Regions from separate parts of the Acetanaerobacterium sp. MSJ-12 genome, predicted to be linked through region 1. Evidence: predicted binding sites of a transcription regulator. Region 1 holds the regulator's gene; each other region holds the start of a gene.
The links. The regulator HrcA, encoded in region 1, represses chaperone genes, less so after heat shock. The targets are predictions, from matches to a motif close to TGTTAGCACTCNNNNNNNNNGAGTGCTAACA.
Positions count from the first base shown of each region.

Region 2: the regulator HrcA is predicted to act here: its motif matches at 9,390-9,420, upstream of KQI11_RS08765 (co-chaperone GroES).
Region 3: the regulator HrcA is predicted to act here: its motif matches at 8,146-8,176, upstream of htpG (molecular chaperone HtpG).

Region 1 covers NZ_JAHLPK010000002.1:66,675-76,907, forward strand. The annotation lists gene KQI11_RS02355 (hypothetical protein) at 1-543, opposite strand, end outside; gene KQI11_RS02360 (arsenate reductase family protein) at 559-912, opposite strand; gene KQI11_RS02365 (helix-turn-helix domain-containing protein) at 1,424-1,636, opposite strand; gene KQI11_RS02370 (hypothetical protein) at 1,755-2,078, shown strand; gene hrcA (heat-inducible transcriptional repressor HrcA) at 2,352-3,374, shown strand; gene grpE (nucleotide exchange factor GrpE) at 3,352-4,008, shown strand; gene dnaK (molecular chaperone DnaK) at 4,088-5,935, shown strand; gene dnaJ (molecular chaperone DnaJ) at 6,097-7,254, shown strand; purine riboswitch at 8,557-8,654, shown strand; gene KQI11_RS02395 (NCS2 family permease) at 8,781-10,121, shown strand; gene KQI11_RS02400 (adenine deaminase) at 10,231-10,233, shown strand, end outside.
Region 2 covers NZ_JAHLPK010000006.1:194,529-204,761, forward strand. The annotation lists gene clpB (ATP-dependent chaperone ClpB) at 1-2,283, shown strand, start outside; gene KQI11_RS08745 (flavodoxin family protein) at 2,471-3,097, shown strand; gene KQI11_RS08750 (MFS transporter) at 3,161-4,399, opposite strand; gene KQI11_RS08755 (TetR/AcrR family transcriptional regulator) at 4,525-5,193, opposite strand; gene KQI11_RS08760 (calcium-translocating P-type ATPase, PMCA-type) at 6,357-9,017, shown strand; gene KQI11_RS08765 (co-chaperone GroES) at 9,457-9,741, shown strand; gene groL (chaperonin GroEL) at 9,809-10,233, shown strand, end outside.
Region 3 covers NZ_JAHLPK010000005.1:82,693-92,925, reverse strand. The annotation lists gene sigG (RNA polymerase sporulation sigma factor SigG) at 33-806, shown strand; gene KQI11_RS07210 (hypothetical protein) at 890-1,378, opposite strand; gene KQI11_RS07205 (threonine/serine exporter family protein) at 1,395-1,868, opposite strand; gene KQI11_RS07200 (threonine/serine exporter family protein) at 1,865-2,650, opposite strand; gene KQI11_RS07195 (6-phosphofructokinase) at 2,909-3,982, shown strand; gene KQI11_RS07190 (DUF2238 domain-containing protein) at 4,267-4,959, shown strand; gene KQI11_RS07185 (VOC family protein) at 5,146-5,532, opposite strand; gene KQI11_RS07180 (pyridoxamine 5'-phosphate oxidase family protein) at 5,529-5,996, opposite strand; gene htpG (molecular chaperone HtpG) at 6,217-8,124, opposite strand; gene KQI11_RS07170 (LITAF-like zinc ribbon domain-containing protein) at 8,328-8,573, shown strand; gene KQI11_RS07165 (DUF6514 family protein) at 9,850-10,059, opposite strand; gene KQI11_RS07160 (ATP-binding protein) at 10,191-10,233, opposite strand, start outside.

The sequences.
Region 1 (10,233 bases):
GCCCTCCTCCTCGCTGGTGGTGTGAAATTGGACGGCGACCCCGGCAATTGCCAGGGCGACCCCTGCCAACAGCCCCCAGAGGGGATTTTTCAGCCCCAACAGGGGGAGGAGGCCCGCCCCCGCGCAGAGCCCGCCGCCGATGCCGGTGGAGAGGATGAGGGCGGGCCGCAGCAGTTTGAGGGAGAGGGCCCCCGCCAACAGCCCGGCGGCACAGCCGGCCAGGGCCCCGGCCCAGGGGATGGGGATCAGGGCGTAGATGCCGACAAAGGCGGTCAGAAAGCAGAGCAGAAATACCCCGCCCCGGTAGACGCGGTAGGCCAGCAGGGCCCCGACCACCCCCAGCAGCAGGATGGGGAGGAGCAGGAGCCACCCCTCGATGGAGAGGAGGGAGGCGAGCCAGCCCCCCAGGGCCGCGCCCAGGACAAAGCCCGCCAGGGAAATCCAGAACTTGCTCAGCTTGAAGCCCAGAAAACAGTCGGCCAGGGCCAGCAAAACGGTAAAAATCGTCGGCCAGAGGGCCGCCGAGGCAGAAAAATCAGGCATCACAGGTGCTCCTTTCTAAAGGGCGGCCTCCCACTCGGCGGGGCGAAAGCCCACCAGCACCCGGTCCCCCAAAAGCAGCAGCGGGCGCTTGATGAGCATGCCGTTTTGGGCCAACAGGGCGTACTGCTCCTCCTCGCTCATCCCGGGCAGACGGTCCTTGATGTGCTCGTTTTTGTAGACCAAACCGCTGGTGTTGAAAAACCGCTTCAGGGGCAGGCCGCTGCGGGCGTGCCAATCGGCCAGTTCGGCCGCGGTGGGGGTCTCCTCCACGATGTGGCGGGTCTCGCAGGCCACGCCGTGCTCGTCGAGCCAGGCCTTGGCCTTTTGACAGGTGGAACATTTGGGGTACCAGATCAGCAGTGCGTTCATTGACAAATTGCCTCCCATCCGCCCCGGCGACAGGCCGGGGCGCCGTTTGTATTTGGTAAAAAAGAACCGGTGCGCGACTCTCCCCTTCCGGCGCGCTGCAGCAGCGGGGCAGATGTCGCCTCGCCGCAGGCAGAGGACCAAGGGCGGGGGAATGGGACAGGGGTCGTCTGCGCCGGCCGGGCCGCCGCGGTATCGCAACCGCCCCACGGCCGACATTGCCACAGGCGCAGCGGCATTTGGCCGTGGGGCAGAGGGCATCTGTACATCTGCCGGGCCGCCCCGACATCGTGACTGCGCGGCGGCATTTGGCCGTGGGACAGAGGGTATCCGCACATCTGGCGGGCCGCCCTGGCATCACAACTGCCCTGCGGCTGCCATACCGCCGGCGTCGCGGGCGCAGTGGCATTTGGCCAGGGGGCGGGGAGCATTTGCGCCTCTGCCGGGCCATCCTCGGCAGCACAGCCGCCTTGTGGCCATTATACCACAGCGGCGGCCGAGGGGGGAGGGGGGATCACCGCTCCTCTCCCGTGAGCCCCAGGAGATAGTCGGCGCTGACGCCGTAGTAGCGGCAGAGGGCGATGACGTGGCGCACCGGCATCTCGTTGGCCCCCCGCTCATAGCGGGCGTACATGGTCTGCGAGGTGCCCAGTACGGCGGCGATCTCCGCCTGGGTCTTGTCGTGATCCTCCCGCAGATCCCGCAGCCGCTGCTGGTAGGGCACCATGGTGAGTCGTCCCCTCTCGTTTGGTGTTGAACTGGCAGCATTTTAGCATAGTAAAAATATTTACTATTGACTTTAGTACATATATTTACTAGAATGGGTAGAAAAGGCGGTGATATTCGTGAAAGAGGAGAGAAGGGACGAGAATCTGGCGGCCAAGATCGTGCGCAACTTCGCCTATCTCGACGCGGTCTGGAGCTTTCTCCTGGCCGTTGCCGACGGGGCCAGCCTCTCATCGGGCGGCCCGCCGGTGCCCTTCACCGCCCGCTTCGCCGTCTTTTTGGACAGTTTCTGCGGCGCCCTGGTGGGGGTCTTCCTCCTCTATGCGGTGGCCGAAGGGGTGCAGATCCTGCACGACATCCGCCGCGCCCAGCACCCCATCTCCCCCGAAGGCCGCCCCGGTGGGGACGGCCCGGGCAGGGGAGGCGCCTCCCCGCCTCTCTAACATCCCCCGCCGCGCAGGCGGAGCGCACCCCTTGAGAGGGGGGCCCCAGTGGCCCCTCTTTTTTTGTGCAGAAATGCCCCCTTAGAGGGGGGCGCCGGGAAAACTGTTGCCAATATGTAAATATTTATTTCAGTTCTTGACTTTTATTGACTTTGGGGGTAGACTGTATGTGTTGGCAGTCGAGAGGTTCGACTGCTAAACGCAAAAACGGCGCTGCTTCGGCATTTGTCCCCCCTAAACGGGTGCCGCGGCCGCCGGAAAGGGGGCGGGACGATGTTGACGCCGAGACAGGGATTTGTGCTTCAGGCCATCTGCGACCTCTACTCCGAGACCGGGGAGCCGGTCTCCAGCGGGGCCATCGCCAAGTTGGCGGGCGACGCCTTTTCCAGCGCCACCATCCGCAGCGAGATGGCCCGGCTAGAGGCCCTCGGCTGTGTCAAACAGCCCCACACCTCTGCTGGGCGCATCCCCACCGCCCAGGGCTACCGCTACTACATCAATCACCTGATGCTGCGGCGGGAGCTGCCGGTGGAGAAACAGCGGGAGATCGCCCGCTTCCTCCGCCAGGGGGTCAGGGATCCGGACATCCTCCTGACCCGGGCCAGTTCCCTTCTGGCCTACATGACAAACTACGCCGTCCTCGCCACCTCCCCCCAGCTCTCCGACCTGTCGATGGAAAAGTTGGAGGTGGTGGCCCTCACCCCCCAGACGCTGGCGCTGGTGGCCCTCACCAACACCGGGTTGGTGCTCAACCAGGTCTGCCAGCTGGGGCTGCCGGCGGGGGAGCGGCAGCTGGAGAAGCTCTCGGGCTTCTGCCGCAAAAACCTCCTCCACCGGCCGCTGCACGAGGTGGCGCTGCTGCGGGACGACTTCCTGCAGCGGGAACTGGGGGGCGACTACCTCTGTCTGGCCCCCGCAGTGCAGCTCATCTGCCGGATGTGCGCCGAGCTCTGCCGGGCCAAGGTGCACCTGGAGGGGCAGTCGAACCTCCTGCGCTACGCCGCGCCGGAGCACGGCTACAACGCCTTTCTCGAGCTGCTCAAGGAGACCGACACCCTGCTGCGGGCCGCCCCCAAAGAGGGGGGGAACGTGGCGGTGCTGCTGGGCGACGACCTGGACCAGGAGCTGGCGGGCACCACCTTGGTGAGTACCGGCTACCTCTTCGGGGACGAGCACACCGGCGTGCTGGGGATCATCGGCCCCCGGCACCTGGACTACACCAGGATCATTCCCCACCTGGCCTATTTTACCGACCTGCTGGGCAGGATCTTAAATGGAACCGACGGGGACGGGTGAGGGGTCTCCCCCTCCCGACCCAATAACAATAGAGAGGAGCTTGCAGGTGGAACCGGAAAAGAAGACGGCCCAGACCGAAGCTGAACAGACCGCCCCGGCGGAGGAGAAGGCCCCCGCCGCCCCCGAAAAAGAGGAGAAGGCGGCTGAGAAAAAGTCCAAAAAGCCCAAGAAGAACAAAGAGGTAGAGGCCCTGGAGGAGCAGCTGGCCGGCTGCCGCCAGGAGAACAGCGACCTAAACGACCGGCTGCTGCGCCTGCGCGCCGAGTACGACAACTTCCGCAAGCGCTCCACCAAGGAGAAGGAGGGGATGTTCACCGACGGGGTGGCCTCCGCCCTCTCCCAGATGGTGGTGGTGCTGGACAATCTCGAGCGGGCGGTGGACGCCTGCCAGGAGGACAGCGACCTCAAGACCGGGGTGGAGATGACCCTCAAACAGTTCCGCGAGGTGCTGGAGAAGATGGGTGTCTCGGAAATCAACCCGGTGGGCGAGTCCTTTGACGCCCAGCTGCACAACGCGGTGATGCACGTGGAGGACGAGACCCTGGGCGAGAGCCAGGTGGTGGAGGTCTTCCAAAAGGGCTATCTGCTGGGGGAGCGGGTCATCCGCTACGCCATGGTCAAGGTGGCCAACTAGACGAAATATCCCGGGGCGGGCAGCCGCCCCTCACAACCATACAGTACAGATCGACGGATTGAAATAGGAGGAAACGACAATGGGAAAAATCATCGGCATTGACTTGGGTACAACCAACTCTTGCGTGGCGGTCATGGAGGGCGGCGAGCCGGTCGTCATCGCCAACGCCGAAGGCGCCCGCACCACCCCCTCGGTGGTGGCCTTCACCAAAGACGGCGAGCGGATGGTGGGCCAGGTGGCCAAGCGCCAGGCCATCACCAACCCCGAGCGCACCGTGATGAGCGTCAAGCGCCACATGGGCAGCGACTACCACGTGGCCATCGACGGCAAGAACTACACCCCCCAGGAGATCTCGGCCATGATCCTGCAGAAGCTGAAAGCCGACGCGGAGGCCTACCTGGGCACTACCGTCACCGAGGCGGTCATCACCGTGCCCGCCTACTTCACCGACGCCCAGCGCCAGGCCACCAAGGACGCCGGCCGCATCGCCGGACTGGACGTGAAGCGGATCATCAACGAGCCCACCGCGGCCGCCCTCTCCTACGGGGTGGACAAGGAGGACGACCAGAAGGTCATGGTCTACGACCTGGGCGGCGGCACCTTCGACGTCTCCATCATCGAGATGGGCGACGGGGTGCAGGAGGTGCTGGCCACCGCCGGCAACAACAAGCTGGGCGGCGACGACTTCGACGACCGGATCATCGGCTACCTGGTCAGCGAGTTCAAGAAGGACAGCGGCATCGACCTCTCCTCGGACAAAATGGCCATGCAGCGCCTCAAAGAGGCCGCCGAGAAGGCCAAGATCGAGCTGTCGGGCATGGCCCAGGCCAGCATCAACCTGCCCTTCATCACCGCTGATGCCACCGGCCCCAAACACCTGGATATGACCCTCACCCGCGCCAAGTTCAACGAGCTGACCGCCGACTTGGTGGAGGCCACCATGGCCCCGGTCCGCCAGGCCCTCAAGGACTCCGGCCTCTCCGCCAGCGAACTGCACAAGGTGCTGATGGTGGGCGGCTCCTCCCGGATCCCCGCCGTGCAGGAAGCGGTCAAGAACTTCATCGGCAAAGACCCCTTCAAGGGCATCAACCCCGACGAGTGCGTGGCCATCGGCGCCGCCATCCAGGGCGGCGTGCTCGGCGGCGACGTGGAGGGCATCCTCCTGCTGGACGTCACCCCCCTCTCCCTGGGCATTGAGACCATGGGCGGCGTCTCCACCAAGATCATCGAGAGAAACACCACCATCCCCACCAAGAAATCCCAGATCTTCTCCACTGCGGCCGACAACCAGACCTCGGTCGAGGTCCACGTGCTGCAGGGCGAGCGGGAGATGGCGGCCGACAACAAGACCCTGGGCCGCTTCCACCTGGACGGCATCGCCCCCGCCCCCAGAGGGGTGCCCCAGATCGAGGTCACCTTTGACATCGACGCCAACGGCATCGTCCACGTCTACGCCAAGGACCTGGGCACCGGCAAAGAGCAGAACATCACCATCACCTCCTCCACCAACATGTCCAAGGACGACATCGACAAGGCCGTGAAGGACGCCGAGGCCTTTGCCGAGCAGGACAAGAAGCGCCGCGAGGAGATCGACGTGAAAAACAGCGCCGACCAGATGGTCTACCAGACCGAAAAGAGCATGGCCGACCTGGGCGACAAGCTGCAGAGCGAGGAGAAATCCGCCCTGGAGGAGAAGCTCACCGCCCTCAAGAGTGCCATCTCCGGCGGCAACGTGGACGAGATGAAGCAGAAGACCGAAGAGCTGCAGAAGAAGTTCTACGAGGTCTCCGAGCGCGTCTACAAAGAGGCCGCCGCCCAGCAGCAGGCCGCCGGCGCGGATGCCGGCGCTGCCGGCGCCCAGTCCGCCCCCGGCGACGACGGGGTGGTCGACGCCGACTTCACCGAGGTGGACGACGACAAGAAATAAGTTGCTGCGCCCCAAAGCAGCGAGTCACAGGCCGACGAGCAGAGCAGTCGGCCTGTTTGGCGGCAGGGGTGCGGTGGACGCTGCGCCGGGTCTGTGCTATACTGGTACGGCAAAAGCGCCCCCTTCCCCCGCTACTTTAAAAAGGAAACAGGTGGTATCCATTGGCAGATAAACGCGATTACTACGAGGTCTTGGGCGTCTCCAAGAGCGCCAGCGACGACGAGCTGAAAAAGGCCTACCGCAAGCTGGCGAAAAAATATCACCCCGATCTCAACCCCGGCGACAAGGAGGCCGAGGCCCACTTCAAAGAGGTCAACGAGGCCTACGAGGTGCTCAGCGACTCTGCCAAGCGGCAGCGGTACGACCAGTTCGGCCATGCCGGGGTGGACCCCAACTACGGCGCCGGCGGCGCTGGCGGGGCCTACAGCGGCGGGTTCGGCGGGTTTGACGACCTGGGCGACATCTTCGAGAGCTTTTTCGGGGGCGGATTCGGCGGCGGTCGCGGTCGCCGGCAGAACCCCAACGCCCCCCGCCGGGGCGGGGACAGCCACATCAACGTGGTGCTGGACTTCTTCGAGGCCGCCCACGGCTGCACCAAGACCGTCGAGGTGCAGAAACAGGAAGCCTGTGACGAGTGCGGCGGCACCGGTGCGGCCAAGGGAACCACCCCCAAGACCTGCCCCGACTGCGGCGGCACCGGCCAGGTGACGGTGGGCCAGCGCACCCCCTTTGGGGTCATCCAGTCCACCCGGCCCTGCTCCCGCTGCGGCGGCACCGGCCAGATCATCGAGAACCCCTGCTCCAAGTGCCACGGGAGCGGCCGCAAGACCGTCACCCGCAAGGTGGAGGTGAAGATCCCCGCCGGCATCGACGACGACCAGACCATTGCCATGCGGGGCTACGGGGACGCCGGGTACAACGGCGGTCCCAGCGGCGACGTGATCGTGGTGGTCTCGGTCCGCCCCGACCCCCTGTTTGAGCGGCGGGGATTCGATGTCTGGTGCGACGTGCCCATCAGCTACTACACTGCCGTCATGGGCGGCGAGGTGGTGGTCCCCACGGTGCACGGCAAGGTCAAGTACCAGATCCCCGAGGGCACCCAGCCCGGCACCACCTTTCGCCTCAAGGGCAAGGGCATCCAGTACCTCAATGGGCGCGGCAAGGGCGACCAGTACGTCAAGGTCACCATCGAGGTGCCCAAGCGCCTCAACCGCGAGCAGAAGCGGGAGCTGGAGGAGTTCGAGCAATCCCTCTCCATCGAGCAAAACTACGAAAAGCAAAAGAGCTTTCTCGAGCGCATCAAAGACCTCTGGAAGTAGAGGTCTCTGCACAGGGCCCCGGCCATTTGGCCGGGGCCCTACTTTTTTGTCACCCTTCTCCCCGGGCGGCGCGGGCGGTGGGTGTGCCCCCCGGGCTTTCCTGCTCCCTTTCACCTTCGCGATTTGCCTTGCCCCCGCCCCATTTTGTCCCGCATGATGTGGCAGCCCGATGGGCGAAGGGGGGAGGAGATGGCCAAAGGAGGACAGGTCTTTCGAGAAAGGAGGTGCGTTGGTTGGGAGCGGCGGAGACGGAGTGACAGCGCGGTTGCCCTCTCTGGCCCTCCCGACGCTGACCTGGTCTCCTGTTCCGCCTTGTCTTGCGATACGTGATCAGCTGGTGGGGGAGGAGGGAAGTTCGCTGATGGGGTGGATAGGCCCCCCCAAAAGGTGGGCTACCGGGCGGGTGCAGCGGGCCAGAGAAATAGCGCAGTCGCCCTCCCCGCAGTCCATCGCCCGCCTTGCCCCTGGTCTTGCCCTGGGCTGCACAACTGCCCGGCGGCAAGGGGGGAGAGCGTTTCCCGGGGAGGATGGAAGATGAGGCTTACCCCAAAGGAGGAGTGTTCTGGCTGCATATGGTGGGGAACAGGCTGACAGCGCGGCCGCCTTTCCTCAGTTGCGCTCCTTTTCGCCACCGTTTGTCTTGCCCCCTACCCCGCCTTGCCATACCTTGCCCTGCTTTGCCCTGCGCTGCACGACTGACGGGGTGGAGAAAAGAAACCGATGGCTAGGGGAGGGGCAGGTTTTTCGGGAGAGATGGCTGTGCTGGCCCGGGCACAGCGGGGGCAGAGTGGCGGCGCAACTGCTTCTCCGCCCTTTTCCCGCTCGCCCCTCACCGCCTGCACTGTCCGCGCCCTTTGCTCTTTGCCATCTGCCATTTTCCCTGTTTTTCCCTGCGGTGTGCGGTTGCCCGAGAGGGAAAAGGCGTCAGCTGGAAGGGGGACCATTTTCGCGGATAAGGGGATATGTCGGCGGGGGCCGAGAGAGGGCGAGGAAAGGGCGCATCTGTCTCCCAGCAGCGGCGATCCCCCCTCCCTGCGAAAAGGGCCCTGCCAGGGAACTTAGCGAACCGTTTTTATCTAAAAATCGCCTCTTTTTTATCCAACATGGGGGATGCGCGCAAAGTGGATGACCCCACAAAAGGGCGGCGGAGGGCTGATCGGTTTTTCAACACTCTGCATGAATTTTTGGAGAGATGCAAAAGAGAAGATGCAAAAGTTTGTATGAAAGAACAAATTTCGCCCTGTTTTTGCCGCGCACTTTCGGCGCGCCCTCCCCTTGCTTTTGGGGGAGGGGGTGGGGTATACTCGGGGTGTCGCTGGTTGCTATATAATACCCGGATATGGCGGGTAGTTTCTACACTTCACCGTAAATGAAGTACTATGGCTAACTTCTCACCGGCCGGGCGGAGCTGTCTCTCCGCCTCCGCCGGCCGCGTGCGTGTTGTGAGTTGTCCATTTAGTGACTGCCGACAAAAAAGCTGCAGAAACCAAAACAACAACCCGAAACGCGAAAAGAGGAGGAAAACTATGGGACAGCTGTCGAAATTTTTCGGCCTGCGCGAGCGGAAGACCTCGGTCAAGACCGAGATCATCGCCGGACTCACCACCTTTATGACCATGGCATACGTACTGGTGGTGCAGCCCAGCGCCATTGTGGGATTTGGCGCGGTGCCGGCCATTGTCGACATCAACGGAATTTCTGTATCCAAAGAGGCCGTCGTGGTCACCTGTGCGGTGATCAGCGGCCTCATTACTTTGCTGATGGGGCTCTATGCCAACATGCCCTTCGCCCTCTCCACCGGCATGGGCAGCAACTTCATGCTGGGGGCGCTGCTCCAGTCGGGCAGCATCTCCTTTGGGCAGATCATGGCGGTCATCCTGGTCTCGGGCCTCATCTTCCTAGGGCTGTCGGTCTTTGGCATCCGCGACTTGATCGTGCGGATGATCCCCAAAAACATCAAGCTGGCCATCGGCTCGGCCATCGGCTTTTTCATCGCCTACCTGGGCTTCAAAAACACCGGCATCGGGGTGTTTGAAGGGGGCATCGGGCTGGGCGATTTTCGTTCCCCCTCGGTCATCCTGGCGGTGGTGGGGCTGCTGATCATCGCCGCCCTCACCGCCTTCAAGGTCAAGGGCGCCATCCTCATCGGCATCGTCGCCACCACCCTGCTGGGCATCCCCTTTGGGGTCACCACCCTCCCCACCCAGCTCTTCAAGCTGCCCGATTTCAGCCAGGTGGGCAACCTCTGCTTCCAGTTTGACTTTTCCGGCCTCTTCACCCCGGCCTTCATCGTGCTGATCTTCATCGCCTTCTTCGGGGACTTCTTCTCCACCCTGGGCACCGTGCTGGGGGTGGCCGGCAAGGCGGGGATGCTGGACGAGGACGGCAACCTGCCGGGCATCCAGAAACCCTTCCTGGTGGACGCCATCGGCACCTGCGTGGGCGCCCTCACCGGCTGCACCACCATCACCACCTATGTGGAGTCCTCCTCCGGGGTCGAGGCGGGCGGCCGCACCGGCCTCACCGCCGTCACCACCGCCGCCCTCTTCCTCCTCTCGGTCTTCGCCGCCCCCCTGTTTTTGATGATCCCCGACGCCGCCACCGGCCCGGCCCTCATCTTCGTGGGCTTTTTGATGATGGCCGACATCGGCAAGATCGACTTCTCCAATTTCTCCGAGGCATTTGGCCCCTTCGTGATGATCCTCTTCGTCATCTTCACCGGCTCCATCGCCAGCGGCATCGCCGCCGGCATCCTCGCCCACGTCTTCATCAAGTGCATCACCGGCCGCTTCAAAGAGGTCCATCCCGGGATGTACGTCCTCTGCGTGCCCCTTGTCCTCTACTTCCTCTACAACACCCCGCTGTAAGGCGGCGTAGAGCTCACCCGAACACCCTGCGGAGAGAGACCGGCACCCGGGCGCCCCTTGCAGCGGGCGGCGGCCGGGCCGGGGAAAAGAGAAAAGGAGACCTGAAAAGATG
Region 2 (10,233 bases), on a different contig from region 1:
CTGCTGGGGTTGCTGGAGCGGCCCAGCGCCTCCATGCGGGAGATTTGGAGCCGTTTTGGGGTGAAAAAGGACGGCTTTCTGGCCGCCCTGTCGTCGGTGCGGGGGAATACCCGGGTCACCAGCGACACCCCGGAGGAGACCTATGACGCCCTGAAAAAGTACGGGCAGGATCTGGTAGAGCTGGCCCGCGCCCAGAAGCTGGACCCGGTCATCGGCCGGGACGCGGAGATCCGCAACGCCATCCGCATCCTCTCGCGCAAGACCAAGAACAACCCGGTCCTCATCGGCGAGCCCGGCGTGGGCAAAACCGCCATTGCCGAGGGGCTGGCCCTGCGCATTGCCAGGGGGGATGTGCCCGACAACCTAAAAGACCGCAAGCTCTTTTCCCTGGACATGGGGTCCCTGGTGGCAGGGGCCAAGTTCCGGGGCGAGTTTGAGGAGCGGTTGAAGGCCGTTTTGGGCGAGGTGAAGAAGAGCGAGGGCCGGATCATCCTCTTTATCGACGAGCTGCACACCATTGTGGGGGCGGGCAAGACCGAGGGCTCGATGGACGCGGGCAACCTCTTGAAGCCGATGCTGGCGCGGGGCGAACTGCACTGCATCGGCGCCACCACCCTGGACGAGTACCGCCAGTACATCGAAAAGGACCCGGCGCTGGAGCGCAGGTTCCAGCCGGTGATGGTGGAGGAGCCGGACGTGGAGGACACCATCTCCATCCTCCGGGGGCTCAAGGAGCGCTACGAGGTGTTTCACGGGGTGAAGATCCAGGACGCCGCCCTCATCGCCGCGGCCACCCTCTCCAACCGCTACATCACCGACCGCTTCCTGCCGGACAAGGCCATCGACCTGGTGGACGAGGCCTGCGCCATGGTGCGCACCGAGATTGACTCGATGCCCGCCGAGCTCGACGAGATCTCCCGCAGGATCATGCAGTACGAAATTGAGGAGGCGGCCCTGAAGAAGGAGACCGACCGCCTCTCCCAGGACCACCTGGCGGAGATCCAAAAGGAGCTGGCCGACCTGCGGGCCCAGTTCAAGGAGATGAAGGCCAAGTGGGAAAACGAGAAAAACGCCATCTCCAAGGTGCAGAACCTGCGCGCTGAAATCGAGCAGGTGAACGCCGAGATCGAACAGGCGGAGCAGCAGTACGACTTGAACCGGGCCGCCGAACTCAAGTACGGGCGGCTGCCCGGCCTGAAAAAGGAGCTGGAAGAGGAGGAGAAGATCGCCGAGCAGGGACAGAAGGGCGCGGGCAGCCTGCTGCGCGACCGGGTCACCGACGAGGAGATCGCCAAGATCGTCGGCCGCTGGACCGGCATCCCCGTCTCCCGGCTGGTGGAGGGGGAGCGCGACAAGCTGCTGCGGCTGCCCGAAGAGCTGCACCGCCGGGTGGTGGGGCAGGACGAGGCGGTGGAGAAGGTCTCCGAGGCCATCCTCCGCTCCCGGGCGGGAATCCAGGACCCGGATCGCCCCATCGGCTCCTTCCTCTTTTTGGGGCCCACCGGCGTGGGCAAGACCGAGCTGGCCAAGGCCCTGGCGCAGGCCCTCTTCGACGACGAGCGCAGCATGGTGCGCATCGACATGACCGAGTACATGGAGAAGTTCGCCGTCTCCCGCCTCATCGGCGCGCCTCCGGGTTATGTGGGCTACGAGGAGGGGGGCCAGCTGACCGAGCAGGTGCGCCGCCACCCCTACAGCGTCATCCTCTTTGACGAGGTGGAGAAGGCCCACCCCGACGTCTTCAACATCCTCTTGCAGGTGCTCGACGACGGGCGGATCACCGACTCCCAGGGGCGGACGGTGGACTTTAAGAACACCATTATCATCCTCACCTCCAACCTGGGTTCCGGCGCCATTCTGGAGGGGATCGGCCCCGACGGGCAGATTTCCGAGGGCGCCAAGGAGGAGGTCAGCGGGCTGCTGCGCCGCCAGTTCCGGCCCGAATTCCTCAACCGGCTGGACGAAATCGTCTTCTACAAACCCCTCACCAGGGAGGAGATATCCGGCATTGTGGAGCTGCAGATCGCAGACCTGCGCCGCCGGTTGGCCGACAAGCAGCTGTCGGTGGAGCTGACCGCCGCCGCCAAGGAGTATGTGGTGGCCCAGGGGTACGACCCGGTCTACGGTGCCAGACCCCTCAAGCGCTTCATCCAGAGCAAGGTGGAGACCCTGATTGCCCGGCTGATCATCCGCGCCGAGTTGGCGCCCCGCACCGCTATTGTGGTGGACTATGACGGCCACCAGCTGACCGCCGAGCCCAAGGGCGAGTTGCAGGCGCTCTGATTTTTCGACAGACAGAAAGGGGGCCCGGCAGCGGGTGCGAGAGCGCCGCTGCCGGGCCCCTTTGCCGCCGCTGAAAAACCGTTTGGAAAAAAGAGGGCGGCCGTGCTATACTAAAGCACAGAGAGACGTGAGGACAGGCGGCCCGCCCCGGGCGGGGCCGCCCACAGTGAGAAGGGAGAGCAGCCTGATGAGAGTTTTGCTGGTCAACGGGAGTTCCAATAAAAACGGGTGCACCTTTACCGCCCTGTCGGAGGTGGCCGCCGCCCTGGAAGAGGAGCAGGTGGAGACCGAGATCTTGCAGCTGGGGGCCGACCCGGTGCGCGACTGCATCGGCTGTGGCGGCTGCCGGAAGATGGAGCGCCGCTGTGTCTTTGACAGCGACGTGGTCAACCGGCTCATCGAAAAGGCCGAGGGGGCCGACGGCTTTGTCTTTGGCACCCCGGTCTACTACGCCCACCCCAGCGGGCGGATCCTTTCGGTGCTGGACCGGGCCTTTTACGCCGGCAGCGCCGCCTTCGCCTACAAGCCGGGGGCGGCCGTGGCCTCGGCCCGCCGGGCGGGGACCACCGCCTCGCTGGACGCGCTCAACAAGTATTTCACCATCGCCAAGATGCCGGTGGTCTCCTCCCAGTACTGGAACATGGTGCACGGCAACACCCCGGAGGAGGTCCGCCAGGACCTGGAGGGGCTGCAGATCATGCGCACCCTGGGCCGGAACATGGCCTGGCTGCTGCGCTGCATCGAGGCGGGGAAGGCCGCGGGCGTCAACCCGCCGGCCCCCGAAGCGCCGCTGCGCACCAACTTCATCCGCTAGGTACTAAACCGGCGAGAAGGCACACCCGAGAGGGTGTGCCTTCTTTTTTGTGCGCAGGGCGGCCTAGGCGTCGGCAAAGATGCGGCGGGAGAGGAGGGAGAGCCCGGCGGAGAGGATGGCCGCCGCCAGGAGGATGACCCCGCCCCCGGCGGGGAACTGCTCGAAGAGGGCGCCGTAGATGGCCTGCCCCAGGGGCTGGGCGCACATGGAGAGGGCGATCATCAGGGCGATGACCTTGCCCACCAGCTGGGGCGGGGTCTCCAGTTGAACGGCGGCCATCATCTGCACGCTGAAGACGGTGGCCAGGGCCATGATGAAGAAGCTGAAGGCGGTGATGAGCCAGAAGCCGGCGGCGGGGGAGAGACCCAGCAACAGCGGCAGGGCCAGCCCCCCGGCAAAGGCGCTGCAGAGGAGGAGCAGCCGGGGGGAGTGGCGCAGGGTGAGGCGGCTGCCCGCCGCGGCGACAAAGAGCCCGCCGCAGAGCCCGCCCAGGGCCCCGATGCCCTGAAAGAGCCCCAGCATCCGGTCGCTCATCCCCAGGGTGTCCACCACGACCACCGGCAGGCCCACCGTCATCACCGAGGTCATCACCAGGTTGATGGCGGCCACCAGCAGGATGACCTTGGCCAGAAGAGGCTTTTCCCGGCGGATGTAGCGGGTGCTGTCGCGCAGATCGGCGCGGACGATCGACAGGGCCCCCGGCCCCTTTTCCCGGGGGGCGAAGGGGATGCGGATAAAGAGCTCCATCACCGCCGAGGCAAAAAAGCAGGCGGCGCTGATCTCCAGGATGGGGAAGATGCCGAAGGCGCCGAAGAGCATTCCCCCCACGATGGGGCCCAGCAGCCCCGAGAGGGAGGAGATCTGGTTGATGACCGCCCCGCCCCGCAGGACTTGCTCCCCCTCCACCAGGGCGGGGATGCTGGCCTGCACGGCGGGCTGGTAGGTGCCGCTGATGCCGTAGAGGAGCATCAGCGCCACCAGGACGAGGGGGACCAGGGGCAGCCGCCCCAGCCCCAGGTAGACCGAGACCACCAGCAGGGCGGTGAAAAAGTCCAGCGCCACCATGATGTTGCGCTTGTTGACCCGGTCGGCCAGCACCCCGCCGAGAAAGGAGAGGGCGATCATCGGCAGGAAGGAGCAGGCGCTCACCAGCCCGAAGAGGGCCGCCGAACCGGTTTGGCGCAGCAGGTAGAGGGGGAGGGCGAAGCGGAGGATGGCGTTGCCGAAGAGGGAGACGATCTGGCCGATCGCCACCAGGGTGAAATCGTGGCGGAAGAGTTTGGCTTTGGTCGTGGTGTTCATGGATACCTCCTGATTTGTAAATATAGATACCGACCGACGGTATGTATATTGTCAAAAAAGAGCTGCTCCGCAGGGGGAGCAGTTTTTTGACAGGTCGGCGGGGGAACGAGGGGACAGGGCGGGCACTAGGGGCGGTCCTCTTCGCCGGAGAGGTGCCGGGCGGTGTGGCGAAAGAAGGTCGCCTCCATCTCGTCGTCGATGATGTCCAATCCCACCCCCTCAAAGAGGCGGCGGAGCACCTGGGCGCGGTTTTGCATCTCCTCCCCGGTGGCGGGGACGAAAAAGGGGTTGGCCCAGAGGTTGAGCAGCAGCGAGATGGCCTGGGCCAGCTCTTTGGGGTGGATGGCCCGGGGCAGCGAGCCATCGCGCAGCCCCTCCTCGATGACCGGCTGCACGTAGTGGGGGGCCACAGTGGAGATGACCTCGTCGAACTGGGTGCGCAGAAAGCGGGGGTCGAGCACCGTCTGCGCCACCATCGAGACAAAGTCGTGGTCGTTCTGGTTTTGGCAGGCCGTCTCGAGCATGGCCTTGAGCTTTTCCCGGCCGTTTCGCCCCGGGTCGTCGCGGATGGCGGCGTAGAGGGCGGTGTTTTCCTCCCCCAGCTGGCGGCAGACGGCGTCAAAGATGTCCTCTTTGGAGCCAAAGTGGTGGTAGATGGCCCCCTTGGAGAGCCCGCCCAGCTGGTCGACGATGTCCTGGATCGAGGTGTTTTCATACCCCTTTTGGGCAAACAGCCGCCGGGCCACCGCGAGGATCTTCTCCACTGTCTCCTCCGGGTGCTTGTTCCTCGCCATCCCTCTCACCTCACATACATACCGTTGGTATCTATCCTACAGCAGATGCCCCGCCCCGTCAAGGGGGCGGGACTGCTTTTTGCAATTTTGTCGCAGCCACCCCCCGCCGGCGGCCGCTGTGCGCCACAGTCCAGGAGCGGGGTCAACTGGTGGCGAAGGCCCCTCAGAGCTTTGCCTTCGACCGAGGCCCAAGGGGCTCGGCTGCCTGCGCGCCCGGCCAAGGGCAGCTGCAAAATGGCAGTCCTGACCTCCGGTGAAGGCGGGAGGGCAACCTCCGATCCTTTGGGTCCCTGTCCCCAGCCGGGGGTGGGCTGTCGGCGCGTCGCCACCGCCTCCATGGCGGTGTGGTCCGGCGGCTGGCGCTTTGGCGTGCCCATCGTGTGCCGGGCCCCGACAAGCAGGGCTCAATCAGTGGCAGAGATTCTCCCGATGAGCGTCCCCCACTGTCTTGCCGTATGTCGAGTTCCAGCGAGGAGGACCCGTTTGGTGACAGAGGCCCTTTCGATGAGCGCCCTTCGCCGCCCCACCGCGCGCTGGGGCCTGTCGAGCAGGGCCCGCCTAGTAGCAAAATCCCTCCAGGCGAGCGTTCACCTGCCGCCCCACCGCGCGCCGGATCCCGTCAAGCAAGGCCTGTCTATTGATAGAGGTCCTCCCGATGAGCGTCCCCCACCATCCTGCCCTATGCCGAGTTCCAGCGAGCAGGATCCGCCTTAGTAGCAGAACCCCTCTAGGTGAGCGTCTCGCCACCGCCCCGCCCTGTGCCGGACCCCAGCGAGCAGGGCTCGACCAGTGGTAGAGGTCCTCCTGGTGAGCGTCCCTCTGCTGCCTCGCCGTGTGCTGGGCCCCCGTCAAGCAGGGCCCGCCTGGTGGCGGGGGCCCCCAGCAACCTCCCTCTTGGCGTGCGGCCAAAGCCGGCAGGGGGACAGGCGACGCGGCCCGCCTGCTGCCCCCCCTTCCGCCGTCGGAGGGGCGCTTGTCGGGGAGTGCCGAGCGCGGCACCCCAATTTCTCCCCCTTTTCCGCGCTACAGGCCGGCTCATCCCGATACAGGGGGACAGGCCTGGAGCGGACGAGCATATTCCCCGCCCCGGGCTGCATAGAGTGGAGAGAAGGGACAAGTCCCGTCCCCAAAAATGCAGGAATGTTCACAGGGAGGAATGCGACATGACTTCTATGGCGCCATCGCTCTACTACCGCCGGGGGCTCAACCCGATCCAGGTGGAGCAGGCCCGCCAGCGATACGGCTCCAACGCCCTCACCCAGGGGGAGCGCAGCGGGTTTTTCAAGCAGTTCCTGGCCAGCTTCGGCGACCCCATCATCAAGGTGCTGCTCTGCGCGCTGGCCATCAACATCGTCTTTTTGTTCCGCGACTTCGACTGGTTCGAGACGGTGGGGATCGCGGTGGCCATCTTTTTGGCCACCTTTGTCTCCACCCTCAGCGAGTACGGCAGCGAGTCGGCCTTCATCAAGCTGCAACAGGACGCGGCCAGCATCCAGTGCCGGGTCCGCCGGGCGGGGATGGCCGCCTCGGTCCCCATCGACGAGGTGGTGGTGGGGGACGTGGTGCTGCTGCAGGCGGGGGAGCGGGTGCCCGCCGACGGGGTGATGGTGGAGGGCAGTCTCCACCTGGACCAGTCCGCCCTCAACGGCGAGAGCGCCGAGGTGGAGAAAAAGCCCGCCGCTGGAGAGGCGGGAAAGGCCGACCTGGCCGCTCCCAACTGGCTCTTTCGGGGGAGCGTGGTCTGCTCGGGCGAGGGGGCCATGGAGGTGCTGGCCGTGGGGGACAAGACCTTCTATGGCGGCATGGCCCGGGAGATGCAGGAGGAAACCCGGGAGAGCCCCCTGCGACTGCGGCTGGGGGGGCTGGCCAAGATCCTCTCCCGGCTGGGCTACTGCGCCGCCGCCCTGGTGGCCGTCGCCGACCTCTTCAACGCCTTCTTCCTCTCCAACCACTTTGACCCGGCGGCCATCTCGGCCCTCTTCGCCCAGCCCTCGCTGGTGCTCGAACACATTCTGCACGCCGTGACCCTGGCCATCACCGTGGTGGTGGTGGCGGTGCCTGAGGGGCTGCCCATGATGATCACAGTGGTCCTCTCCTCCAACATGCGGCGGATGCTCAAAGACCACGTGCTGGTGCGCAAGCTGGTGGGGATCGAGACTTCCGGTAGCCTGAACATCCTCTTCACCGACAAGACCGGCACCCTCACCCGGGGACGGTTGGAGGTGACCCACTTCCTGGCCGGGGACGGCAGGGAGTACAAGACCGCCGCCACCCTGCGGGGGCAAAAGGGGCTATGGCGGCAGGTGGAGGACTGCTGCCGCTACAACAACCAGGCGGTCATCAGCCCCCAGGGCCCGCTGGGGGGCAATGCCACCGACCGGGCGCTGCTGGCCTTCGCCCTGCCCCAGAGCACCAAGGGCGAGGTGCAGGTGGCCCGGCGGGTGCCCTTTGACTCGGCCAACAAATACGCCGCCGTGACGCTGGAGGACGGGCGCACCTTCGTCAAGGGCGCGCCGGAGAAACTGCTGGAGAGCTGCACCAAGTACGTGGACGGGGAGGGGCGGGCCCGGCCCCTGGACTCCCTCAAGCTGCTCAAATTGCGCTGGAAAGAGCTGACCGCCCAGGCGGTGCGGGTGCTGGTGCTCTGCCAGAGCGCCGTCCCGGTGGGGGAGGGCGGCGGTCGCTTTTCCGACCTGACCCTCATCGGATTGGTGGGCATCCGCGACGAGGTGCGCCCCCAGGCCAAGCAAGCGGTGCGCCAGGCCCAGGCGGCGGGGGTGCAGGTGGTGATGATCACCGGCGACAACCGGGACACCGCCGCCGCCATCGCCCGGGACGTAGGCCTTCTGCGGGAGGCCGCCCCCGGCGCCATCCTCGAGAGCGGGGAGTTGGCCGCCATGAGCGACAGCCAGCTCAAAGACGCCCTGCCCGGCATCCGGGTGGTGGCCCGGGCCCTGCCCCAGGACAAGAGCCGCCTGGTCAAGGCCGCCCAGGAGCTGGGGCTGGTGGCGGGGATGACCGGCGACGGCATCAACGACGCCCCGGCCCTGAAAAAGGCCGATGTGGGCTTTGCCATGGGCAGCGGCACCGAGGTGGCCAAAGAGGCCGGAGACATCGTGATTTTGGACGACAACTTCCAGTCCATCACCCGAGCCATCCTCTACGGGCGCACCATCTTCAAGTCCATCCGCAAATTCATCGTCTTTCAGCTGACCATGAACCTCTGCGCCGTGGGGGTCTCGGTCATCGGCCCCTTCATCGGCATCGACACCCCGGTGACGGTGATGCAGATGCTCTGGATCAACATCATCATGGACACCCTGGCCGGGCTGGCCTTTGCCGGCGAGCCCCCGCTGGAAGAGTACATGGAAGAGCCCCCCAAGCGGCGGGACGAACCGGTGCTCACCCGCTCCATGGTCCACCAGATCGTCTGCATGGGGGTGTTCACCGTGAGCCTCTGTGTGGCCTTTTTGAAGGTGGATCTCTTCAAACACCTCTTCCGCATTGAACTGGGGGAGCAGTACTTCATGACCGCCTTCTTCGCCCTCTTCATCTTCACCGGCATCCTCAACAGCTTCAACGCCCGCACCCCGCGGGTCAACCTGTTTGCCAACCTGGGGGGCAACCGGGCTTTCGTGGTCATCATGGCGGCGGTGGCGGGGGTGCAGCTGCTGCTCATCTACTTTGGCGGCAGCCTCTTCCGGGTGGCGGGGCTCACCCTGCGGGAACTGGCGACGGTGCTCCTCATCTCCACCCTGGTGCTGCCGGTGGACCTGCTGCGCAAGACGGCCCTGCGCAAAAAGGGGATCATCCCCGACATTTGAGACAGCTAAAAAACAGCCTTTTTTAAGGCAATGCTCTCTGCGGCGGGCGGCGCGCCGCAGAATCGGAGAAGACAAAATCGCACTCTGTCGCAGAAAATGGCTACAAAACAGTCTCGCGGGAGAAAATTTTTCTCTCGCGGGACTGTTTTTTGTGTCGAAAGGGCAATTTGACGTGCTCAACAGGTATGGAAAGAGGTTCAAGCCCCTAAACTGAAAAGCGGGGAAGTGCTGTTTTACAGCCAAAGTCGGCCCAAAAATGCACATGGAGGGAAAAAACTGGCCTTTAAATTTGTATAAAATGTAAATTCTTTTGACTTTAACTGATTTTCCGGAAATACCCCTTGATTTTTGCGGGAAAGTGATTACAATGATATTTAGCACTCGGGTATATAGACTGCCAATCCAATGTTACAAAACTATAATATAGGAGGAATTCAGTATGACCATCAAACCCTTGGCTGACCGCGTTCTGATTAAACTGCTCGAGGCGGAAGAGAAGACCGCCAGCGGCATCATTCTCCCCGACGCCGCGAAGGAGAAACCCCAGGTGGCCGAAGTGGTGGCCGTGGGCCCCGGCGGCATGGTGGACGGCAACGAGGTCGTCATGACCTTGAAGGTGGGCGACAAGGTGATCGCCAGCAAATACGCCGGCACCGAGGTCAAGGTGGAAGGCGAGGAATTCACCCTGCTGCGGCAAAGCGACATCCTGGCCATCGTCGAGTAAGACCGGCCCAGACCGCCCGCAGACAACCGCTTACACATCACTACAACTGATAAAGGAGTAAGGCAACATGGCAAAAGAGATCAAATTCGGCGAGGAAGCCAGACAGTCCCTGCAGGCCGGCATCGATCAGCTGGCCGACACCGTCAAGGTCACCCTGGGCCCCAAGGGCCGCAACGTGGTGCTGGACAAAAAGTTCGGCTCCCCCCTCATCACCAACGACGGCGTGACCATCGCCAAGGAAATCGAGCTGGACGACCCCTTTGAGAACATGGGCGCACAGCTGGTGAAAGAGGTCGCCACCAAGACCAACGACGCCGCTGGCGACGGCACCACCACCGCCACCGTCCTGGCCCAGGCCCTGGTCCGCGAGGGGATGAAGAACGTGGCCGCCGGCGCCAACCCCATGATCATCCGCAAGGGGATGCAGAAGGCCGTCGACGCCGCGGTGGACTTCATCGTCACCAACGCCAAAGAGGTCAACGGCTCCCAGGA
Region 3 (10,233 bases), on a different contig from region 1:
TGTACGTAAAGAGAAAAGGGCGTGTGGGCATTTTGTACAGTGGCAAAGTGGAAATCTGCGGGGTCAACACCGCGCAGTTGAAGGTCCTCAAGGAGGCGGAAAACCAAGAGCTGATCCGCCGCTATCGGGAGAGCGGCTCCCAATCGGCCCGGGAACAGTTGATTTCGGGCAACCTGCGGCTGGTGCTCAGCGTCATCAAGCGCTTCTCCAGCCGGGGGGAAAACCTGGACGACCTCTTTCAGGTGGGCTGCATCGGCCTGATCAAGGCCATCGACAACTTCGACACCAGCCATCAGGTGCGCTTTTCCACCTATGCGGTGCCGATGATCATCGGCGAGATCCGCCGCTACCTGCGGGACAACAACCCCATCCGGGTCTCCCGCTCGCTGCGGGATGTGGCCTACAAGGCCATGAAGGCCAAGGAGGCCTTTATTGCGGAACACCGGCGGGAGCCCACCACCACCGAGTTGGCGGCCGCCCTGGGGATGGAGGTCAGCGACGTGGTCATCGCCCTGGAGGCCATCGTCGACCCGGTCTCCCTCTACGAGCCCATGTATCAGGACGGGGGGGACATGCTCTTCGTCATCGACCAGGTGGGCGATTACAGCGACGCCACCGACTGGCAGAGCGAGATCTCGATGCGCTCGGCCATTCAGGCTTTGAGCGAGCGGGAGAAGAAAATCATCTCGCTGCGGTTTTTGGGGGGCAAGACCCAGATGGAGGTGGCCGAGGAGATCGGCATCTCCCAGGCGCAGATCTCGCGGCTGGAAAAGGCCGCCCTGGAAAAAATCAAAAAAGAATTGTAGGGACACAGACTGCAAAGGGGCGGGGAAGCCGTTTGGCTTCCCCGCCCCTTTTTCTGTTGTATCCGACCCCGCATCCGACCCCATCAGCGGCCCCGGGCGGCGCGGCGGCTCTTCTTGCGGGCAATGTGGGCGTAACTGCCCAGAAAGCAGAGGAGCACCCCACTCTGCACCAGCGGGAGAAAGAGAGCCCGTCCGCCGCCCGCTCCAAAGGGAAGGATAGCGCAGCCCCCCAGCAGGCAGAGGGCCGCGCCCACCCCCTGCAGCCAGCGGTGGGCGCGGGGGTGCCCCGCCAGCACCAGCAGGGAAAAGAGGAGGTATCCCCCCAGCGCCAGGGCCCCCAGCAGCGCCGGCACCCCGGCCAAGAGCCCGCCCAGGGCCGACCCCTCCCCCCAGGTGGCGGCCAGCCCCTCTGTCCAGCGGCAAAAGGCCCCCTCCCCGGCGCAGAAGAGCAGCCAGAGGGCCGCGATATAGAGGGCCGAAAGGGCGGCAAAAGCAGGCCCCACCCGCCGTTTGGGGGCGGCCTTTTGGGGCTGTGCCCCCCGCCGGGGCATCCGGTAAATCAGCTGCTGCACCCGCTCTTCCCCCTCTCTAGCGGGGCTGGGCCGGCTGGCCCCGCCTCCGCCGCCACCCCCGCCAAAACGAGGTGGTCAGCCGCGCCACCGAGGAGACCAGGGCGATGCCCGCGACAATGGCCCCGGCGATCTTGCAGGTCTCCAGCCCGGTCTGCAAAAAGCGGGCGGTGTCCCCCGCCATCCCGTACTCCATGGTGTAGTAGATCTTGCTGCCCGGCACCAGGGGGAGGAAGGAGACCACCAGATAGATGGTCACCGGCGACTTGTGCAGCCGGGCCATCCCCTCGGAATAGAGGGCGATGGCCACCGTGGCCACAAAGTAGCAGAGGGTGTCGTCCATCCCCGCCCCGGTGCACAGCAGGTAGACAAACCAGCCCAAAGTGGCCCCCAGGGCCGCCAAAAAGAGGTTTTTCCCCCGCAGGTTGAAAATCACCCCAAAGCCCAAACAGGCGATGAACACGTATAGGCACTGCAGATAGCTCCCGTTCACGCCGCCACCCCCAACAGAGGCCGCAATACGGCCAGCGAGACCGAGACCCCCACCGCGATCCCCGCCCCGATGAGGATGGCCTCGGTCAGCTTGATCATCCCGGCGATGCAGTCGCCGGCCATGAAATCGCGCATGGCGTTGGTGAACACGATCCCCGGCACCAGGGTCATCAGCATCCCGATGATGATGGCGTCCGGGTGCAGGGCGGGGAAGGCCAGGGCCAGCAGGTGGGCCGAGGCGGCCCCGAAGAGGGCGCAGACCAGGTTGCTGAAAAAGGCGTTGCCCCGCAGCCGCCGCATCCCCTCGCTCAAGAGCTTCAGCGGCGCACCCACAAAGAAGGCGCAGGCCGCGTCCCAGGGCGAGCCGCCGAAGAAGAGGGCGAAGGCGCAGGCCGCCACTCCGTAGCCCGCCACCTGCCAGAGCAGGGGGTAGGTGGGGCGGGCGCGCAGCTCGTCCAGCTCCCGCCGGATCTCGGCGCAACCGGGCCGGTCGCGGCAGATGCGGCGGCAGAGGGCGTTCAGCCGGTCCACCTTGTCCAGGTCGGTGGCCCGGTCAAAGATCCGCTTGCTCTGGGTGTGGGCGCTGCCGTCCGCCAGCCGCAGGGTGAGGATGACGTGGGAGGGGATGGCAAACACATCGGCCCCCGCCAGGCCGTAGGCCGCGCCGATGTACTGAAGCGACTCCTCCACCCGGTAGACCTCGGCCCCGTAGGCCAACAGGCCGCCGGATATCTCCAGCAGCAGCTCTGTGAACTGGGGCATCTCCCCCTCGGTCAACTGCATGTGCTCTCCCCCTTGCCGCGCCTGCGCGCACCATCTGAACACTGGTTATACCATATTTTTGGCAGACAAGCAAGAAAAATGACGCGTCTCTCCCCCGCCGCGCCCCGCCCCTGTGGGAAACGGCGACAAAGCCCCCCTTTGATTGGCCGCAACCGGGTATTTTCGTTGCCTTTTGGGAAAAATTGCCCTATACTGGATTCACAGTAAACTGCGCCCGGCGGGCCGGGAGAGCCGGGCGGACGGAAAGGGGCAAGGAACGTGAAACGAATCGGCATGCTCACCTCTGGCGGGGATTGCCAGGGGCTCAACGCCGCCCTGCGCGGGGTCGCCAAGACCCTGTACGAGGAGTACGGCAAAGAGGTGGAGATCTACGGCATCCGCGACGGCTACCGCGGCCTGATCGAGGGCGACTACCACCTGATGAAACCCTCCGACTTCTCGGGCATCCTGGTACAGGGGGGCACCATCCTCGGCACCTCCCGCCAGCCCTTCAAGCGGATGCGGGTGGTGGAGAACGACGTGGACAAGGTCGCCCGCATGAAAGAGACCTACAAGAAGATGAAGCTGGATTGCCTGGTCATCCTGGGCGGCAACGGCACCCACAAGAGCGCCAACCTCCTCTCGGAGGAGGGGCTCAACGTGGTCACCCTGCCCAAGACCATCGACAACGACCTCTGGGGCACCGAGATGACCTTTGGCTTTCACAGCGCCATGGAGATCGCCACCAACGTGCTCGACTGCATCCACACCACCGCCACCTCCCACGGGCGGGTCTTCATCGTCGAGGTCATGGGCCACAAGGTGGGCTGGCTGACCCTCTATGCGGGGATCGCCGGCGGGGCCGACGTCATCTTGCTGCCCGAGATCCCCTACAGCGTGGACAAGATCGCCAAGGTCATCGAGCGGCGCAACCAGGCGGGCAAGCGCTTTTCCATCCTCGCGGTGGCCGAGGGCGCCCTCTCCAAGGAGGAGGCCAAGCTCTCGAAAAAGGAGTTCAAGGCCGCCCGCGCCCAGATGAGTGACCCCTCCGTCTCCTACCGGCTGGCGCGGGAGCTGGAAGAGCGCACCGGGCAGGAGATCCGGGTCACCATCCCCGGCCACTTCCAGCGCGGCGGCAGCCCCTGCGCCTACGACAAGGTGCTCTCGACCCGCTTTGGCGCGGCGGCGGGCCGACTGATTATTGAAAAGAAGTACGGCAACATGGTGGGGCTGCAAGACGGCAAGGTGGTGCCGGTCCCCCTAAGCGAGGTGGCCGGCAAGCTCAAGACCGTGCCGGTGGACTGCGAGGAGATTTCCGCCGCCAGGGCCCTGGGCATCAGCTTTGGCGACTAGATAGATAAGCCAATCGGGCGGGGCGGACCGGCAGGTCCCCCCGCCCTTTTTCTCGGGGACTGCACAATCGAGGTCGGATGCGTTTGCCGCCCCCATCGATCCGCCCCGACCCCTTTTTCCAGACCGCGCGTCCCGCAGTGCCTTCGAGGCACTCTGCCCCTTCCCATCCTCCCCAGCCGGGAAAATTTACAAAATCCCAGTGGATTTTCCCCCGTTCCCTGCTATACTGAATGGGAAATGCCGCCGTCCGGCGGCCAAAACTCACACGAAAAGGTTGGGATTTTTTGCGCAAGCGCGAACAGACCTTTGCCCTCGTCAACCGCATCTTTGTGGCGGCGATCGTGGCGCTGCACCTGGGGTTTGCCTTTACCTACCTGCTGCGCGACGGGGACAGCTACCTCTTTCAAAAGTCGCTGCTGGGGCTGCCACTGCTCCTGCTGCCCACCCTCGTCTTTCGCATCTTCCGGCTCAAGACCTGCCACCAGCTCAACTTCTGGGTCTACCTGTTCATCTTTTTGGCCCACACCATCGGCATCACCATCACCCACTACAACATCCCCTACTACGACAAGGCCATGCACACCCTGTCGGGGGTGTTCGTCGCCTTTCTCGCCCTCTGCTGCTTCTACTTTTTCAAGCCCGGGCGGGAAATCGACCGAAAGGACGGGCCGCTGTGCTGTCTCTTCGTCTTCGCAGTGAGCATGGCGGTGGCGGGCCTGTGGGAGATCGGCGAGTACACCGTCAGCTGCATCGACGGCTCCGACCCGCAGCTTGTTCTCAGCACCGGGGTGGGCGACACCATGCAGGACATGATCGTCTGCATGGTCGGCACCCTGCTCTTTGTGGGGGTGTTGGCCCACCGGTACCTGCGCCGCGACGACCGCCGTTCCGGCCCCTTGATGGGGGCTTTCGACACCTTTTATCAGTACAACCTGGCCCCCCGTCGGGCGGCCGGTCAAGGGGGTGAAAAAGAATGAGAAAGGGACTTTCAGTGGTGGCCTTTGTGCTGGGCATCTGCACCGCCCTGTGCGGCATCGGCGTCACCGTGTTGGGCGCCGTCGGCATGGGGAGCCGCAGAAGATAGGGCAACACCGCAGGAGAGCGGGCGGGGACCGAATGCAGTTTCGGTCCCCGCCCGCTCTCTCTTTTGCAGGGGGCTTCTCTTACACAAACAGGCACCAGCGAACGCCGTAGCGGTCGATGAGGTCGGCCATCAGGGGGCTGTACTCGCAGGGCCCCAGGGGGATGAGGAGGGTCGCCCCCTCCCGCAGGGTGTTGTAGGCCCTTGTGACCCGCTCCTCCCCGCCCTCGCCGTAGTCGAGGCAAAACTGCATCACATTGCCGGTGACGGCCTCCTCCCCCGCAATGGCATAGGCGGAATTGCGCTCCGCCACCGCCAACACCTGGCCCTCAAAGGCCAGTTCCGAGTGGTAATAGGTGCCGTCCCCGTTTTGATAGCTGCTGATCAGCTCCGCATCAAAGGCCCGCTGGTAAAAGGGCACGGCCTCGTCGCTCCCCTTGACATACACCTGCATCATTGTGCGCTTCATCTCTCCGATCCCCTCTCTTTGGCCGCCCGAGCGGCCGCAAAATCAATGTCGTAGCGGGTCCCATGGCTCATCAGCACCCCGCTGTCCAGCCGGATGCACAGGATACAGCTGTTGGGGTCGCCCTCGTCCAGGTGCCCGTTTTGGTACCAGTCCGCAAAGACACGGCGCAGCCGGGCGGCCAGCGCCGCATTCTCCCCCCCGCCCAGCCAGCCCAGGTTTTCCCCCCTGCCGCGGGCGGTGAACCACTGGCCGCAGACGGCAACGGCGGGGTCTCTCTCGATTTGGCGCACCTTGCCGGAGAGGGCGTGGGTAATCACATAAAAGGCCCCGTCCTCGTAATAGGCGTTGACCAGCCGCACCGCGGGGCCCCCCTCCCCCACCGTCGCCAGGGAGAGGACGGTGTCCCGCCCAAAGCGGTCCTCCATCACCTCTCGGGCCGCCTGGGGAAAATGATCGGCCATCATCCCTCTCCCCCCTCTCTGCGGGCCCCCTTGCGGGCTGTCCTTGTGGGGTGGAGCACACGATCTCCCCGCAAGAGCACACAATGCACGACACAACCGCCCCGCTTCACAGGCCCCGCCCCCTTCTCTTTTGGCCCATGGTAACACAAAGGCGGCGGGAAAGCAATTGGCCGGGCAGGCCCTGTGGGCGCTGTCCGGCCAATCGGCTCTCTTCTATTATAAGTTACAGCAGTTCGCAGACCAAATCGGTGTAGGCGGTGGGGTTTTCCACCGGGAACCCGGCAATCAGGGAGGCCTGCTCGTAGAGCAGCAGCGCCAGCTTTTCGGCGCGCTCCCGGTCGCCCTTGTAGGCCGCCTCCAACTTGGCGAAGACGGGGTGGCTGGCCCCCAGCTCCAGCACCCGCTGGGCCTTGGGCGCCTCGTCCATCTTCATCTGGGCGAAGTACTTCTCCATCTCCAGGGTGACGCCGCCCTCGCTGGTGAGGCTCACCGGGTGGCTGCCCAGTTTGGGGGAGATGCGCACGTCGCTGACCTTGTCCTTGAGCGCCTCTTTGAGGAAGTCCAGAAGCTCGCCGTGGGCCTTGGTCTCCTCCTCGGCGGCCTTCTTCTCCTCCTCGCTGACGGTGTCGGCGTCGCTGACGCTCTTGAGCTCGTGCCCGTCCTGCTCGTGGAGGATCTGCATCACAAACTCGTCCACCTCGTCGGTGAGGTAGAGCACCTCCCACCCCTTGTTCCGCACATACTCGGTCTGGGGCAGGTTGGCGGCCTTCTCCACCGAGTCGGCGCAGGCGTAGTAGATGTGCTCCTGCCCCTCCTTCATCCGGGAGACGTACTCTTTGAGGGTGACCGGCTTGCCCTCGGTGGAGGAGTAGAACAGCAGCAGGTCGGCCAGCAGGTCCTTGTGGGCGCCGTACTCGCCCACCACCCCGTATTTGAGTTGCAGGCCGAACTGGGCGAAGAAGGCCTCGTACTTCTCCCGGTCCTCCTCCATCAGCTTGGACAGCTCCCGCTTGATCTTCTTCTCCAAGCTCTGGGCAATGGTGCGCACCTGGCGGTCCTGTTGCAGCATTTCCCGGGAAATGTTCAGCGAGATGTCCTGGCTGTCCACCACCCCCTGCACAAAGCGGAAGTGCTCGGGCAGCAAGTCGGCGCACTTCTCCATGATGAGCACCCCGCTGGAATAGAGTTGCAGCCCCTTCTCATAGTCGGCCGAATAGTAGTTGTAGGGGGTGCGGGCGGGGATAAAGAGCAGCGCCTCGTAGGAGGCGGTCAGCCCCTCGGCGCTGACGCGGATGCTCTTGAGCGGGTCCTGGTAGTCGCCGAACTTCTCCTTGTAGAAGTTGGCGTAGTCCTCCTCGCCGACCTCGCCCTTGGGCTTGTGCCAGATGGGGACCATGCTGTTGAGGGTCTCGTCCTCCTCGTAGCTCTCGTAGGCCGGGGCCTGGTCGTCGGCCTCCTCCCCCTCGGGCTTTTCCACCGGGCGGGTCTTGTGGCAGAGCATCTTGATGGGCCAGCGGATGTAGTCGGAGTACTTTTTCACCAGCTGGCGCAGGCGGTACTCCTCCAAAAACTCGCCGAACTGCTCGTCCTCGGTGTCGGGCTTCAGGTGCATGATGACGTCGGTGCCGGGGGCGGAGCGCTCACACTCGACAATGGTGTAGCCGTCGGCGCCGGAGGACTGCCACTTGTAGCCGGTCTCCTCGCCGTAGGCGCGGGAGATGACGGTGACCTTGTCGCTGACGATAAAGGCCGAGTAGAAGCCCACGCCGAACTGGCCGATGATGTCGGTGTCGTCGGCCCCCTCCTGCCCCGCGATGTCCTGCTTGAACTGCAGCGAGCCGCTGCGGGCGATGGTGCCCAGGTTTTCCTCCAGGGACTTTTTGTCCATGCCGACGCCGTTGTCGGACACGGTGAGGGTGCGCCCCTCCCTGTCGGGGGTGATGCGGATCTCAAAATCCCCCCGGGAGAGGCCGACCCCCTCGTCGGTCAGGCTGCGGTAGCACAGCTTGTCGATCGCGTCGGACGCGTTGGAGACGAGCTCCCGCAGAAAGATTTCCCGGTTGGAGTAGATGGAGTGGATCATCAAGTCGAGGAGCCGTTTGGACTCGGCCTTAAACTGTTTTTTTGCCATGGTCTCAATCACCTCTCGCAAAATTAGCACTCCTTGCACACGAGTGCTAAAAACAGGATAGCGCACAACCGCCGGCAAATCAATGTACAAATTGTGAACATTTTCGCGGAGGGGGCAAAACGCGGCCGCCGCCCTTGCATTTTCTCCGGCGCTGTGCTAGTGTGAAGGCACCCGGTCGAGGGCGCAGGGCCGCCGGGAGGACGATGAAGAAGGAGGGAGCCATCGTGTACTGTCCCCGCTGTGGGAGCGAGCGCGTCACCGTGCAAGCCGTCAACCACACCACCATCAAGAACCGGGGGTGCATCGGCTGGTTTTTCTGGATTTTGCTGGCCATCTGCACCTTTGGACTGATCCTCATCATCCCCGCGGTGACCAACCAAAAAGTCAAAAATACAGTGCACACCGAGGCGGTCTGCCAAAACTGCGGCAACCGCTGGTTCGTGCGATAGAGAGAGCAAGAGGCCCGGGAGGGGGGATTCCCCCTTTCCGGGCCTCTTTTTTAGGCAGGGGGAGCAGGCCCCCCTCCCCCGTTCGGGCAGGGAGAGCAGACCCCTCTTCCCCCGTTCGGGCAGGGGGGCTTTTTCCGCCGAGCGCCCGGCGCCAGCACAGCTGCCTCTTCTCCCCCGACCGAGCGGGGGTCGGCTTTTCCCCCGCCCACTGCACGCGCGAAGAGGAGGAGCGAGAGCGGGCCGGAAGCAGGCCGCCTTGCCGAGGGCCTTTGCGGCCGGATACTCTCTATCGTTCTCTTCCTCTGTCCCCATCTCCGCCCGAACAGGCACTCGTTCTCTCCCTGCCGCTCATAATGCAATTTCGCCCCCTTCCGGCAAAGCAGGCCGCCTTGCCGAGGGCGTTTCATCCGCGCCCTTTTCCACCCATCCCCCCCCCCTTGTAGGGGACTGGATGGAAAAAAAGGGGGGCAAACAGGAGAAGCGAACAGGGCCAGTTTTCCTCTTCTGCGCCAGCTGTCAAAAGAGGGCGGCTCCAGGCAGGGCAAAGGCAAACAAATCGGAAGGCCAGCGATCCCTTGGGCCGCCCCCCACACACTCCTTTTTCTCCCCTCACAGTGGGAATGCTGACTTTGGGCGGCGTGGGCGGGGCGCTGCTGCCACACTCCTTTTTTCCCTCACAGTGGGAATGGACAGGGAGAAAAGAGGGAGAGGGCACAGGCGCACAAACAGCTCCAGTGGGGGAAATACGGGGCCGGGAGGGCCGTTGCGCGCCTCTCCCGGTTTTTTTGTGGGGGGAAACAGGGCAGAATATGGACGGTGTGCTCCCCCCTCTTTTCCCTGTCCGAACAGGGGCGGCTTTTCCCCTCGCCTTTCACACGGCGCAAAACGTCGCCCCTTGACGCTTGCCAGCGGGTGGGGACACCGGCATCCCCCCCCCTCTCCCCCCGCGGGAAAACGGACAGCAAAAAGCAGGGCGCACGCGGTGACAAGGGGCGGGAAAAGAGAGGGACAGGCCACGCCGGCGGGCGCGGGAAAAGGGGATGGCGCAGGCGCGCAAACAGCTGCCGCAGGGGAAAAGAAAGACCCGGTAGAGGGCATACGCGCCTCCCCCGGGTCTTCGCTTTTCACAGGTCGAACAGCCCCGACAGAAATGGAAAAACAGGCGGGCCTGCGCTCCTCTCCCCCGCCGCGGGGCCGCGCGGTGGGGGGACAAAGTGGGGAACTCTCTCCTTTTCACGCCCTTTTGGCGCGTTTTCCAATAAAAAAAGCCCCTTTACTAGAGGGGCAAACCATAGAAGTCCTCCACGATGTCGCGCAGGTGGCATTCGCTTACATCCAGGCGGTTGCACTGTTCGGCCAACGCCTCGACCTTTTGACGCTCGAGGGAAATATCGCGGATCTCCACTGTCTGTCCTGTCAGGCCGTAGGTGGCGCGGGTGATGCCCTCTATACAAATTTCCGTCTGGTTTACCGTGTAGATCTTCATATCGCTTGCACTTCCTCTTTGTTTTTGTGGGGCGGGGTGTCTATCCCCTTCCCCCTGGTTGTCATTGGCCGCCCGGTCTTCGCCGAAGGGCGGGCCGTTGGGCCAAGATGCGCCCGGGTGGCAAGACGCGTCTACTTGATCGCCAGAACCGCTCCACCCCTGCTCTTTTTCTGA